3 regions of the Micromonospora sp. NBC_00330 genome follow, and region 3 is predicted to be linked to each of the others. Evidence: riboswitches for the same ligand, from Rfam matches in the RefSeq annotation. Region 3 holds a riboswitch; each other region holds the start of a gene.

Region 1 (4,183 bases), 930 kb from region 3:
AGCGCGGCGGGCAGCGCCAGTCGCTGTCCCGGCGACGCGAGCAGCTCCTGCTCGTCGAGGGAGTACGCGACGGCGAGGGCCTGTCGCAGGCCGGGCAGGGCCCGGGCGCCGCCCCAGATCTGCGGGGCGCGTAGCACCGCCAGGACCAGGTTGACCCGGGGTTCGCCGGTGGGCGCGTCGGCGAGGATGTGCAGCCCGTCGCGGATCTGCACGTCCTTGACCTCGCACAGGTACCCGTCGAGGTGCAGCACGAAGTCGTCGAAGTCGTCCGCGTCGGGCATCGCCTCGGCGTGCAGGTCGTGGTGCAGCTCGGCGGCGCGCACCAGGTCCCAGATCTGGGCCCGCACGGTGGGCACCTTGGCCGGGTCGAGGGCCTGCACTGTCGCGTACTCGTCGAGCAGTTGTTCCAGTTTGGCCAGGTCGCCGTAGGTCTCGGCGCGGGCCATCGGCGGGACCAGGTGGTCGACGACCACGGCGTGCGCCCGCCGCTTGGCCTGGGTGCCCTCGCCGGGGTCGTTGACGATGAACGGGTAGACCAGCGGCAGGTCGCCGAGGACCGCGTCGGGCGCGCAGTCCGCGGCCAGGCCGAGGCCCTTGCCGGGCAGCCACTCCAGGGTGCCGTGCTTACCCAGGTGCACCACGGCGTCCGCGCCGAAGCCGCCGTCCGCGACCGGCGCTGTCAACCAGCGGTACGCGGCCAGGTAGTGGTGGCTGGGCGGCAGGTCCGGGTCGTGGTAGATGGCGATCGGGTTCTCCCCGAAGCCGCGGGGCGGCTGGATCAGCAGCACCACGTTGCCGAAGCGCAGCCCGGCGAGCACGATGTCGGCGCCCTCGGTGTACAGCTCGCCCGGCGGCTCACCCCAGTGCTCCCTCATCCGTTCGCGCAGCTCGGCCGGGACCTGGTCGAACCAGCGCTGGTACGTCGACCCCGGAACACGGGCCTCGGCGGCGGCCAACTGCTCCGGGGTGAGCCACTCCACGTCGTGACCACCGGCGGCGATCAGCGCGTGGATCAGCGCGTCGCCGTCGTCGGGCGGTGGCGCGTCACCCAGGTCGTAGCCGGCCTCGGCCAGCGCGGCGAACAGCCGGACCGCCGAGGCCGGGGTGTCCAGCCCGACGGCGTTACCGACCCGGGAGTGCTTGGTGGGGTACGAGCTGAGCACCACGGCGACCCGCTTGTCGGCGTGCGGCACGTACCGCAGCCGGGCGTGGCGCATCGCGATCCCGGCGACCCGGGCGGCCCGCTCGGGGTCGGCGGCGTAGACCGAGAGCCCGTCGGCGTCGATCTGCTTGAACGAGAACGGCACGGAGACGATCCGGCCGTCGAACTCGGGGATGGCCACCTGCATGGCGGCGTCCAGCGGGGACAGGCCGGCGTCGCTGTCGGCCCACTGCGCGCGGGTACTGGTGAGGCAGAGCGCCTGGATGACCGGCACGTCCAGGGCGGCCAGGGCTCCGACGTCCCAGGCGTCCTCGTCGCCGCCACCGGAGGCGTCGGCGGCGACCGCGCCGCCGGCCGCCAGCACCGTGACCAGCAGCGCGTCACAGCGGGCGAAGAGCCCGAGCGGGCCGGCGCCAGCGGTCAGCCCGCGCAACGAGCCGCAGAAGATCGGCAGCGGGTTGCCGCCGGCGTCGTGGACCGCGTCCGCGAGCACGTCGACGAAGTCGGTGTTGCCGGCGAGGGCATGCGCCCGGTAGAAGACGATCCCCACCGTGGGCCGATCCGGGTCGGCGGGGTGTTCGCCGTGCACGCCGTACGCCGGGGTGGGCGCGGGTGCGGCGAACCCCTCGCCGGTGAGCAGCACCGTGTCGGAGAGGAACCGGGCCAACTGCCCCAGGTTGTCCGGGCCGCCCTCCACCAGGTACGCCAGCGACTGGGTGACCACCCCGGACGGCACTGTGGAGATGGCCATCAGCTCCGCGTCGGGCAGCGCCTCACCGCCGAGCACTACCGTCGGCACGCCGGTGGCGAGTACCGCGGCGAGGCCGTCCGGCCACGCCTGCCGACCGCCGAGCAGGCGTACGACGACGAGGGCGACCCCGTCGAGCAGGGCGGGCACCTCCTCGGCGGTGACTCGGGCGGGGTTGGCCAGCCGGTAGTCGGCGCCGCTGGCGCGGGCGGCCAGCAGGTCGGTGTCGGCGGTGGACAGCAGCAGGATGCGCACGGCAGGCTCCGGAAAGTGACGCCCTGGGCCCTCACGGGGGCGACCGGGGCGATGCGGGTGGGTACGGCGTCGGCCGGTACGACGGCCCGCGCGACCAGCGCCCCGACGCATGCGTCGGGGCCGGTCAGCGCCGGGCGATCAGCTCAGCGGTGCCGGTGGCCGGTGTCCTTGGAACGCACTGCCTGCAGCGCGATACGACGATAATCGTCGATGAATGAGACGCCGTGCGTCATCGGGTCCTCCTCGGGTGTCCACGCCCTGGGGTACGTCCCGACGGCCGAAGTATCCTGGCTTCCGGATCAACGCTCTCCCCCGGCCTTCCAACCGCAGACACACGGCCGTGACTCACGAGGGGGGATCGCTCCCCGGTGACAGTGGCGGGACCGCGTCGGATTCGCACCGACTTCCTTCACTGCCGTCAGGCCGCGAATGCTGCCACACCGCCGCGCCACCGGTCAACGCGGACCCCACCACCACCCGACCACGCTCACCACATTGACCTGCGGAAATATCGGCGCGCGGGTGATGCCTCTCGCCGCAACGGCGGGCTGGGCGAACTGGTTGATCGGCCTCGCGGACTGGGCCCGTGGCCGGGGGGCGGAGCGTTCAGGCGGCCCCTTTGGAGCTGATGTCGTAGACGATTCAGCCGATCAGCGGGCGTGGCGTTCCGGGTGGGCCCGGCTCCAGGTCCGCATCCGCTCCGGGTAGCCGGTGCGCGCCGCCTCGTACAGTGGCACCGCGTGCTTGCGGGCGATGGAACCGGCCGCGCGGGGCGTTCCGGTACGGCGGCGAATCCACTCGCCGTCGTGGGCGATCGCCACCACAGTGGTGTCCGTCGCGGTCGTCTCCGGTTCCAGGTAGAACTCCACCCCGCGCCGAGTGGCCACGAACGCCTCCAGCGCCGCGAGGTCGTCGCGGGTCGCCTCCCGGTCCAGCTTCGTCGGGGTCGCCTCGGCACCCCGTGACCGGCGGTTGAACCAGCTCATGCCCCGCCCCTCTCCTCGACGTCCCTCCAGTGCAGCACCGGTTCCTGGCAATACGCTGCACGCCGGATGGGAGAGAGCTGACCTGCGCCGGGAAATCCCTGTGGAACCCACGGCGGGTGGGCGGTGTCATGAGTGTGATCCGAACGGAGGCTCCCCTGGACGACGAGGCGCTCGTCACCCGCGCTCGGGCAGGTGACCTGGAGGCGTACAACCTCCTGGTCGCCCGGCACACCGCGTCCGCGTACCGGACCGCGGTGCTGCTCGGCGCGGGCTCGGACTCCGAGGACGTCATCCAGGAGGCGTTCGTGAAGGCGTACCGGAAGCTGTCACGTTACCGGGGTGACGCGTCCTTCCGGTCGTGGCTGCTCGCGATCGTCGCGAACGAGACCCGCAACCTGCACCGCTCCCGTGGTCGGCGCGACGGGCTCGTCCTGCGGGCGGCGGCAGCGGACCCGACGTCCGAGGTCGCCGAGGATGACGCGGTCGGCGCGGTCCTCGCCGGGGAGCGCCGGGCGTCGCTGGTGCAGGCCCTGCGACAACTGCCGGTACGGGACCGCGAGGTGATCGTCTGCCGGTTCTTCCTCGATCTCACCGAGGAGGAGACGGTGGCGGCTCTGGGCTGGCCCCGGGGCACTGTGAAGTCGCGTACGTCCCGGGCGCTGGCGAAGCTTCGCGGCCTGCTCGACCGTGAGGAGGTCCGGCATGGGTGACCTCGAACGCGAACTGCGCGACCTCTCCGCCTGGCTGGACACCCCCGATCCACCCGACGTGACCGCCCGCGTGCGCGTACGACTCGGCACGCCCGCGCCCCGGAGGCGCCGGTGGCGGTCGCTCGCCGCGGTGGCGCTCGTGGCCCTGCTGGTGGCGCTGTTGCCGCCGACGCGGGCCGCGATCGCCGACGTCGTCACGGGGTTGCTGCGCTTCGCCGGGGTCAGCATCGCCACCTCGCCCGCCCCGACGCGGCCCGCCGGCACCGCGTCGCCGTTGCCCGGGCAGCGGGCCGTCGCCCTGGACGAGGCGCAACGGGCGGTG
Region 2 (4,183 bases), 1.6 Mb from region 3:
CGGCCCTGTTCGTGGCACGGGCGCCACCGCCGCGTCGACCGGAGGTCGCCCCCGAGGCACGGCCCCGGCCGGTGGGTGTGCCGGCGGATCGGCGACGCCAGACGACGAACCCCGCCACCGCCCCGACCGCCGCGACCGCCGCCGCCCAGCCGGCCCAGGCCGGTGCCCCGGAACCGCTCTCCTCGGTCGACCCGGTCGACGGGGCCGCCGCAGCCGGCGGGCTCGACGGATCGTCCGCTGTGGTCGGCACCGCCGAGGCCTGCCCGGACGTGTTGTGCTGCTCGGTGGCGGCCACCAGCGCCGGGTCCGGTTGGGTCGACGGCGGGCTCCACCCCTTCGGTGCTGCCGTCACCCGCCCGTCGTAGCGGAAGGTCAGGGTGCCCCGCACTGTATCGCCATCCGAGGCGACCGACAGGTAGCTCACCGAGTACTGGCCCTTGGCGGGCAGGTGGGCGACGGACACCACCGCGGGGAACCCCGTCGTGTACTCCCGTGGCTCGAACTGCCCGTTGACCAGGAAGTACTCCCGTACCGGCTTGTCCAGCGGCTTCGGCTCACCCTGCGACCAGCCGTTGTCGACACGGGCGCCGCCCGGGGCGGTGATCGTGAAGAACGCGTTGGCCGCGGCCTTCTCGGTGAAGAACAGCCGCACCTCCGTCAACGGCTCGCGCACTGTGGCGCCGCTCGCCGGTGTGGACGCGGCGAGGGTCCCGTGAGCTGCGGCGGGTTGGGCGGACGCGAGGAGGGCGACCGCCGAGGCGAGGAGGAACGCGAGGAGGCCCGAGACCACCCGCCCGCAAGTCTGGGGGAGACGACGCATCTGGATATCCTCACCCTCGCGAGACTTTTTTCAAGAGGTGACGATCTTCTTCCTCAGACGACAAAAGTTGACGATGAGGCCATCCGCCGCCCCGGCAGGACGCCCCGGATGGACACATTCCCTGGCCAGCTATGCTCGCCGGCGGCGCTGGTTCGCCCCGTCGTGACCGGCGGGGCGTCGTAAGAGGGAACCCGGTGAAAATCCGGGGCTGCCCCGCAGCGGTGAGTGGGAACGACCGCCGTCATCAGCACTGGGCCAGTGGCCTGGGAAGCGACGGCCAGTAGGGGACCGGCGCGACCGGTCAGGCCCGCGAGTCCGAAGACCTGCCGGCGCCGCGTACACAACCGTGTGCGCTGCCGTCGGCCTCGCGGGTGGGCTGAGCGGGTGACGGGCCGTGCGTGTGGCGCACGGCCAGATCCTCGCCAACGTGTGTCCGCGACCCGGCGGTGTGGTTTCCCGAGGGACGGACTACCGCTGTGCACGACACCACCACGATCCCCGGCCGAGCGCCGTCGGCGTCGCACCTGACCCTTTCGCAGATCATGGACCAGCACCACACCAACCTGATGGGTACGGTGCACGGCGGCCGGATCCTCAACCTCATCGACTCCGTCGCCGGTGTGGTCGCCGCCCGGCACTCCGACGGGCCGGCGGTGACCGCCGCCATCGACGAGACCGCGTTCCTCCGCGCGGTGCGGGTCGGCGACGTCGTGCACGTCGACGCCCGGATCACCTGGGCCGGCCGCAGCTCGATGGAGGTGGCCGTCAAGGTGACCGCAGACCGGTGGGACCGGGCCGTGCCGCCCACCGACGTGGCAACCGCCCACCTGGTCATGGTCGCCATCGACGACGACGGCCAGCCTCGTACGGTGCCGCCGCTGCTGCCGGAGACCGATGCGGACCGGCGACGGTACCGCGAGGCGGAGATCCGCCGGAAGCACCGGCTGGCACTGCGGCGCGCGCTGCTCGACGGTGCCGAAGACGACTGACCCGCGCGCGGTCCGCCCGTCGCAGCGCGGGCGCGGTCCGAGGAACCCGCCCCGCCACCTATCCGGTCGGATAGCGTCCACGTGACGCCTCGATCACGGAGAGTGTGGATTGCCATGCGTGCTGCGGTGCTGCGGGAGTTCGACGTTCCGCTGACGGTCGAGGAAATCGATAAACCCACCCCCGAGCGCGGGCAGGTGCTGGTGCGGATCGTCGCCAGCGGGGTCAACCCGCTCGACACGAAGATCCAGGCCGGAAAGGCCGCGCACGCGCGGGTCGAGCTGCCTGCGGTGCTCGGCCTGGACCTTGCCGGCGTCGTCGCGGCGGTCGGCGCGGAGGTGACCGGCTTCGAGCCGGGAGACGAGGTGTACGGGCTGTGCGGGGGCGTGGGAGACCTCCAGGGTTCGCTTGCCGAGTACGCCGCAGTAGACGCCCGGCTGCTGGCCCGCAAGCCGAACACCCTCTCGATGCGGGAGGCCGCCGCGCTGCCACTGGCGGCGATCACCTCCTGGGAGGGGCTCGTCGACCGGGCCGGGGTCCGCGCCGGGCAGAAGGTGCTGGTGCACGGCGGCGCCGGCGGGGTCGGTTACGTGGGCGTGCAACTCGCCCAGGCGCGAGGCGCCGAGGCGTACGCCACGGGCGGGCCGGCGAGCATGCGGGTGATCGAGAGCCTGGGCGCCGTGCCGATCGACTACACCACGAGCAAGGTCGAGGAGTACGTCGAGAGGTACACCGGCGGCGAAGGGTTCGACATCGTCGTCGACAACGTCGGTGGCGCGACGCTCGACGCGTCGTTCGCGGCGGTACGCACCTACCAGGGGCACGTCGTCAGCGCGCTGGGCTGGGGCTCACACTCGCTCGCCCCGCTGTCGTTCCGCGGCGCGACCTACTCCGGCGTGTTCACGTTGCTGCCGATGCTCACCGGGCGGGGCCGCGAACACCACGGCGACATCCTGCGTGAGATCGCGGCGCTGGCCGATGCCGGTGCCCTGCGCCCCCGGCTGGACGGGCGCAGGTTCACGCTCGACACGGTCATGGACGCCCACCGGCTGGTCGCCGACGGCGCCGCCGAGGGCAAGGTCGTCGTGGACGTCGCCGGTTGACGACGATCCGTTCGTTCCCGCGGAGTGCCCCCCGGTTCTCCACAGCGGTCGACAACGCCCTATGTCGTCTGGTGGGGGAGTGTGCGCAGGTCAAGGCGGTAAGGAGCCATTGGTTGGCCTGGCCTTGCGACTGGGAGCAACCTGGGTGCAGGTTGGCGAAGAGGTCTCCGCTTTCGAAGTGCTCAGCGACGACGGGCAGGGACGAGAGCTTTGACCTGTGGTGATGCGGTCTAGCGGTGTGGCGTGACCCCCAGTAGAGGCCGAAGTGGTCAGGCGTCGCTGCTTCCGGGGGGGCCGGCTCGTAGACGCCGAGCGCCATCTGATCGCTGGAGGCGCAGATGGCGGCAGCTCCGTTCAACCTGGTGCCCGTCGAGGTATACGAGCGACTCGTCTCGAGGCCACCCAAGCCCTTCTTCGATTACCATCAGCGCGGCGGTGGCTAGTACTCCAGCCGCGCTCGTTAGGTCAGGATCGTTCGGTGGCCGGTGCGAGCCCGGTTAAGGGGAGCAGGTGGGGAGCAACAGGGTGTCCTGAACGGCCTTGAAGGGCGTCCAACGGCATCGAGCGGCGCTCAACTGCACCCACCCCTGCCTGCGGCTTTACGTTGTCGCAGGTCAGAGTCGGTGCGGCGTCCTGTTTCCCGCGGAGTGCTCAGCGGTTCTACGCGATGATCGGCAGCTCTCTATGTTGCCTGCTGGGGGAGTGTGTGCAGGTCAAGGCGGTAAGGACTCGTTGGTTGGCATGGGCCTTGCGACTGGGAGCAGATTGGATGCAGGTTGGCGAAGTGCTCTCCCTGCCGAAGTGCTCATCGACGCGGGACAGAGGCGCGGGCTTTGACCTGCGGTGATCCGGTGGAGCGGTGCGGTGTGACCTCCCAGTAGAGGTCGAAGTGGTCAGGCTTTGCTGCTCCCGGGATGGCTGGTGCCGGCCGGCCGTCTCGGTTCACCTAGGCCACGTCCGTATGCGTGTTGCAGGTTGGTGTGGAGCGTTGCGGGTGGCTTGCTGGAGTCCGCTGGAGTTCCGCCATTCGAGACACCGATCCCACGGGCAACCTCCTGAACAGGTCCTTCAGGCTGAAGACCTCTTCGGCGGGCCCGAAGGCGTCAGCGCTGGCTTCCCGCGGAGTTCGGTAGGGCGGCGTCCGCTCATGTCGAGTTGAGGATGTTTTTTGCGCGGAGCGTTCGTCGCGCGTCGTGCTGGGTTGACGGTCGTGTGGGGCATGGTGGCCCGGACGGGTCGCCATGCCCCACAATGAACCGTCTACCGGAAGTCG
Region 3 (4,183 bases):
GATGTACGGCGTCACGCTGCCCCAGGCGGCGTTGGCGTTCGTCCGTCGTCACCCGGCAGTCGTCTCGACGGTGGTCGGCATGCGGGACGAGGCCCAGGTGACCGAGACGCTGGGTCGATCTGCCGTCGACGTCCCTGATCAGCTCTGGACGGCGTTGTACGACGAGGGGCTGCTCGACGTGCAGCCGTGAGGGTCGGCGGTCACGACCGGGCCGTCACGATGCTCGCGTCAGCGTCGTCGGGTAACCCCTGCAACGACTCCTCCACACCGATCAGGTGGTTGGCCATCCGGGTGCGCGCCCGTTCCGGGTCGCGCGCCACGAGGGCCTTCAGGATCGCCACGTGTTCGTGATGGGTGCGCAGGTCCGCGCCCTCCTCGTGCAGACTCCGCCAGAGCCGGCCACGGATGGTGCGCCCGGCGAAGGCTTCGATCAGGCCGACGAGCACCGGATTCTCGGCGTGTACCGCGATGATCCGGTGAAAGGCGATGTCGATCTCCATGATCCGCTCGTGGTCCGGCGGTGACTGGCCGATCAACCGGGCCGCCTCGTCGAGCAGGTCACCCGCCTGGGCCAGGGCCTCGTCGGTGATCCTGGTCGCCGCCAGGCAGGCGGCCTCGCACTCCAGCAGCCGGCGAACGGTGTGGATGTGCCGGGGGTCGCCCTGGCCCTGGAAGTCCACCACGAAACCCATCGGGGCCAGCAGTTGTGGCGCGTCGAGGTTGGTGACGTAGGTGCCGTCGCCCTGGCGGATGTTGACGATGCCCAGGATCGACAGGGCCGACATCCCCTCGCGCAGGGACCCCCGCGAGACACCGAGCTGCTCGGCCAGGTCCTTCTCGATGGGCAACCGGTCCCCGGGCCTGAACTGCCCTTCGAGGATCATCCGCTTGATGCCGTTGACCACTTCGTCAGTGCGAGACATGATCCCCCTAACGGCCGGCGGGGGTGGCCTTCCCACCCGCGATCACGTACGCCGCCTCCGGAGATGACACGGTAGTCGGGTCTGTCGCCGCCCAGTAGTGGCCGTCGGGAAACCGGTAGAGCGCCACCGACTCCTGACGCATCCGGGTGGAGTAGCCGGGCTGGCTGGGCAGGACGTATCCGCTGCCGGAGCCGGTGTCCCGGATGATGCAGGGATCGGTGAAGTGCTCGTGCAGGTGGTCGACGAACTCGGTGACCCGGTTGGTGAGGTCCCCCGAGATCGCGACGTAGTCGAGCACCGACACGTGTTGGACCATCTCGCACAGCCCGACACCGCCGGCGTGCGGGCACACCGGGACGTCGAACTTCGCGGCGAGCAGCAGCACGGCGACGATCTCGTTGATGCTGGCCAACCGGCCGGTGTCCAGTTGGCAGAAGTCGATGGCCTCGGCCTGGAACAGCTGCTTGAACATCACCCGGTTGTGGCAGTGTTCGCCGGTGGCGACGCCGATCGGAGCGACGGCGCGGCGGACGGCCGCGTGGCCCAGGATGTCGTCGGGGCTGGTCGGCTCCTCGATCCACAGTGGTGTGAACTGGGCGAGGGCGGTGACCCATTCGATGGCCTGACCGACGTCCCACACCTGGTTGGCGTCGATCATCAGGTTGCGATCCGGCCCGAGGATTTCCCGCGCGATAGCGCATCGGCGGATGTCGTCGTCGAGGTTGGCGCCCACCTTGAGTTTGACGTAGCCGTAGCCGGTGTCCACCGCCTCCTGACACAGCCGGCGCAGCTTGTCGTCGCCGTAGCCGAGCCAGCCCGCCGAGGTGGTGTAGGCGGGGTAGCCGGTCCGGTCGAGCTCGGCGAGGCGGGCGGCCTTCGTGCCCTCCTTGCCCCGCAGGATGGCCAGTGCCTCGTCCCGGGTCAGCGCGTCGGACAGGTAGCGCAGGTCCGCGATGTCGACGAGTTGCTCGGGGGACATGTCGACGAGCAGCCGCCACAGCGGCTTGTCGGCGAGCCGGGCGACCAGGTCCCACGACGCGTTCAGCACGGCGGCCAGGGACAGGTGGACGACGCCCTTCTCCGGACCGAGCCAGCGCAGTTGCGAGTCGGAGGTGAGGAGGCGGTAGACGGCGCCCATGTCCGCTGCCATCGTCGCCACGTCCAGGCCCACGAGAAGCTGCGCCTGGTGGACTGCCGCCGCCGCGACGATGTCGTTGCCTCGACCGATCGTGAAGGTCAGGCCGTGCCCCGCGAGTGGCTCGCCCGCGCCGTCGACGCCGTCGGTGTGCAGGACGACGTAGGCCGCCGAGTAGTCGCCGTCCTTGTTCATGGCGTCTGAGCCGTCAGCGGTCAGGGAGGTGGGGAAGCGGACGTCTTCGACGGTGACGGCAGTGATCTGCGGCATGCGCTCCTCGCCCGGCTAGGCTAAAGATCAGATGATCACTGGGAGTATACGGAGGGCCGCTCCAGCACGTCAACGATGTCGATCACTGCAGGCCCACAGACATATGATGTTTGGCTCACCGGGTCGATCCGCCTTGCCGCCCATCGTGCCGGTTGGCGGGCGGAGGTGGCGGCTGTGGCGGGTCGTGGAGATTGGATGTTCCACCCCGCCCTGAGGCATTGACGGCCGCGTATGGGTGTGGCTTGCGGCACCGTGGCCTCGATACGTCAAATCTTTGTCGACTGTCGACACCCGCGCGGAGAGCCCGTCTCCGGTGTCCGGCGTCGGTCGGCGTGGCGTGGTCGGCCGGGGCGGTGACGGTGGTCACCGAGTCGCCGCCGACACGCCCGAGACCGACATGTGGGGTGTGACAACGGCTGCGTCCCTATATATGGTGTCGAACGCAGCTGGTTCGGCCGCTCATCCAGGGTGGTCGAGGCAACAGGGAACCCGGTGGAAATCCGGGACTGTCCCGCAGCGGTGAGTGGGAACGACAGCCGTCATCAGCACTGGGCCACCAATCGGCCTGGGAAGCGACGGCCAGTAGGAGACCGGCGAGCCCGGTCGTGCCCGCGAGTCCGAAGACCTGCCAGCGCGCCGCGTACCCGCACCCGGGTGGGCGGCGGTCCGAGGCCGCGTGGGACGGCTGACGCCACCTGACCCACGCCGGGCTGGCGTGGCGTCCGTCGGTGTCTGTCTCCTCGCGTCCGGGCCACCAGGTCTCGAACTCCGAGGAGCGAGTGGTGACAGTCACCGAGGTAGTCCCGGCCAGCGGCGACGCGACAGCGCGACGGACGCCGATGCAGGTCCGCAAGCGCGACGGCGGCACCGAACCCGTGGACGTGAACAAGATCGTCCGGGCCGTCGAGCGGTGGGCCGACGACCTGACCGACGTCGACCCGATGCGGGTGGCCACCCGCACCATCAGCGGCCTCTACGACGGCGCGACCACTGCGGAACTGGACCGGCTGTCCATCCAGACCGCCGCCGAGATGATCGGTGAGGAGCCGCAGTACTCGCGCCTCGCCGCGCGGCTGCTGGCCGGCTACGTCGACAAGGAGGTGCGTCGACAGGGCATCACCTCGTTCAGCGCGGCGATCCGGGTCGGCCACGCCGAGGGCCTGATCGGCGACGACACCGCCGCGTTCGTCGCCGCACACGCCGCGACGCTCGACCACGCCATCGACAGGGACGGCGACCGCCGCTTCGAGTACTTCGGCCTGCGCACCGTGTACGACCGCTACCTGCTGCGCCACCCCACCAGCCGACTGGTGCTGGAGACCCCGCAGTACTGGTTGCTGCGGGTGGCCTGCGGCCTGTCCCGGACCGCGGACGAGGCGGTCCACTTCTACCGGCTGATGTCCAGCCTGGCCTACCTGCCCAGCTCACCGACCTTGTTCAACTCCGGGACCCGGCACACCCAGATGTCCTCCTGCTACCTGGTCGACTCCCCGCTCGACGAGCTGGACTCGATCTACCAGCGGTACGCCCAGGTCGCCAACCTGTCCAAGTTCGCCGGTGGCATCGGCATCGCGTACTCCCGGGTCCGCTCCCGCGGAGCGCTGATCCGGGGCACGAACGGGCAGTCCAACGGGATCGTGCCGTGGCTGCGCACGCTGGACGCGAGCGTCGCCGCGGTAAACCAGGGCGGCCGGCGCAAGGGCGCTGCCTGCGTCTATCTGGAGCCGTGGCACCCGGACATCGAGGAGTTCCTGCAACTGCGGGACAACACCGGCGAGGACGCCCGGCGCACCCACAACCTCAACCTGGCCAACTGGATCCCGGACGAGTTCATGCGCCGGGTCGAGGCCGACGA

The links. A riboswitch is a leader RNA that binds a small molecule or an ion and turns the genes downstream of it on or off. The one in region 3 is predicted to bind cobalamin.
Region 1: another riboswitch for cobalamin. It lies ahead of cobN (cobaltochelatase subunit CobN); the one in region 3 lies ahead of OG598_RS13955 (ribonucleoside-diphosphate reductase subunit alpha).
Region 2: another riboswitch for cobalamin. It lies ahead of OG598_RS06695 (acyl-CoA thioesterase); the one in region 3 lies ahead of OG598_RS13955 (ribonucleoside-diphosphate reductase subunit alpha).

What each region holds. Positions count from the first base shown of each region.
Region 1 covers NZ_CP108012.1:2,177,808-2,181,990, reverse strand. Annotated here, with positions in the region: gene cobN (cobaltochelatase subunit CobN) at 1-2,165, opposite strand, end outside; cobalamin riboswitch at 2,424-2,600, opposite strand; gene OG598_RS09555 (hypothetical protein) at 2,816-3,151, opposite strand; gene OG598_RS09550 (RNA polymerase sigma factor) at 3,280-3,861, shown strand; gene OG598_RS09545 (hypothetical protein) at 3,854-4,183, shown strand, end outside.
Region 2 covers NZ_CP108012.1:1,518,767-1,522,949, forward strand. Annotated here, with positions in the region: gene OG598_RS06690 (copper resistance CopC family protein) at 1-820, opposite strand, end outside; cobalamin riboswitch at 952-1,165, shown strand; gene OG598_RS06695 (acyl-CoA thioesterase) at 1,363-1,809, shown strand; gene OG598_RS06700 (zinc-dependent alcohol dehydrogenase family protein) at 1,924-2,910, shown strand; gene OG598_RS06705 (NAD(P)H-binding protein) at 4,171-4,183, opposite strand, start outside.
Region 3 covers NZ_CP108012.1:3,104,909-3,109,091, reverse strand. Annotated here, with positions in the region: gene OG598_RS13970 (aldo/keto reductase) at 1-190, shown strand, start outside; gene OG598_RS13965 (FadR/GntR family transcriptional regulator) at 201-923, opposite strand; gene OG598_RS13960 (enolase C-terminal domain-like protein) at 931-2,328, opposite strand; cobalamin riboswitch at 2,759-2,975, shown strand; gene OG598_RS13955 (ribonucleoside-diphosphate reductase subunit alpha) at 3,168-4,183, shown strand, end outside.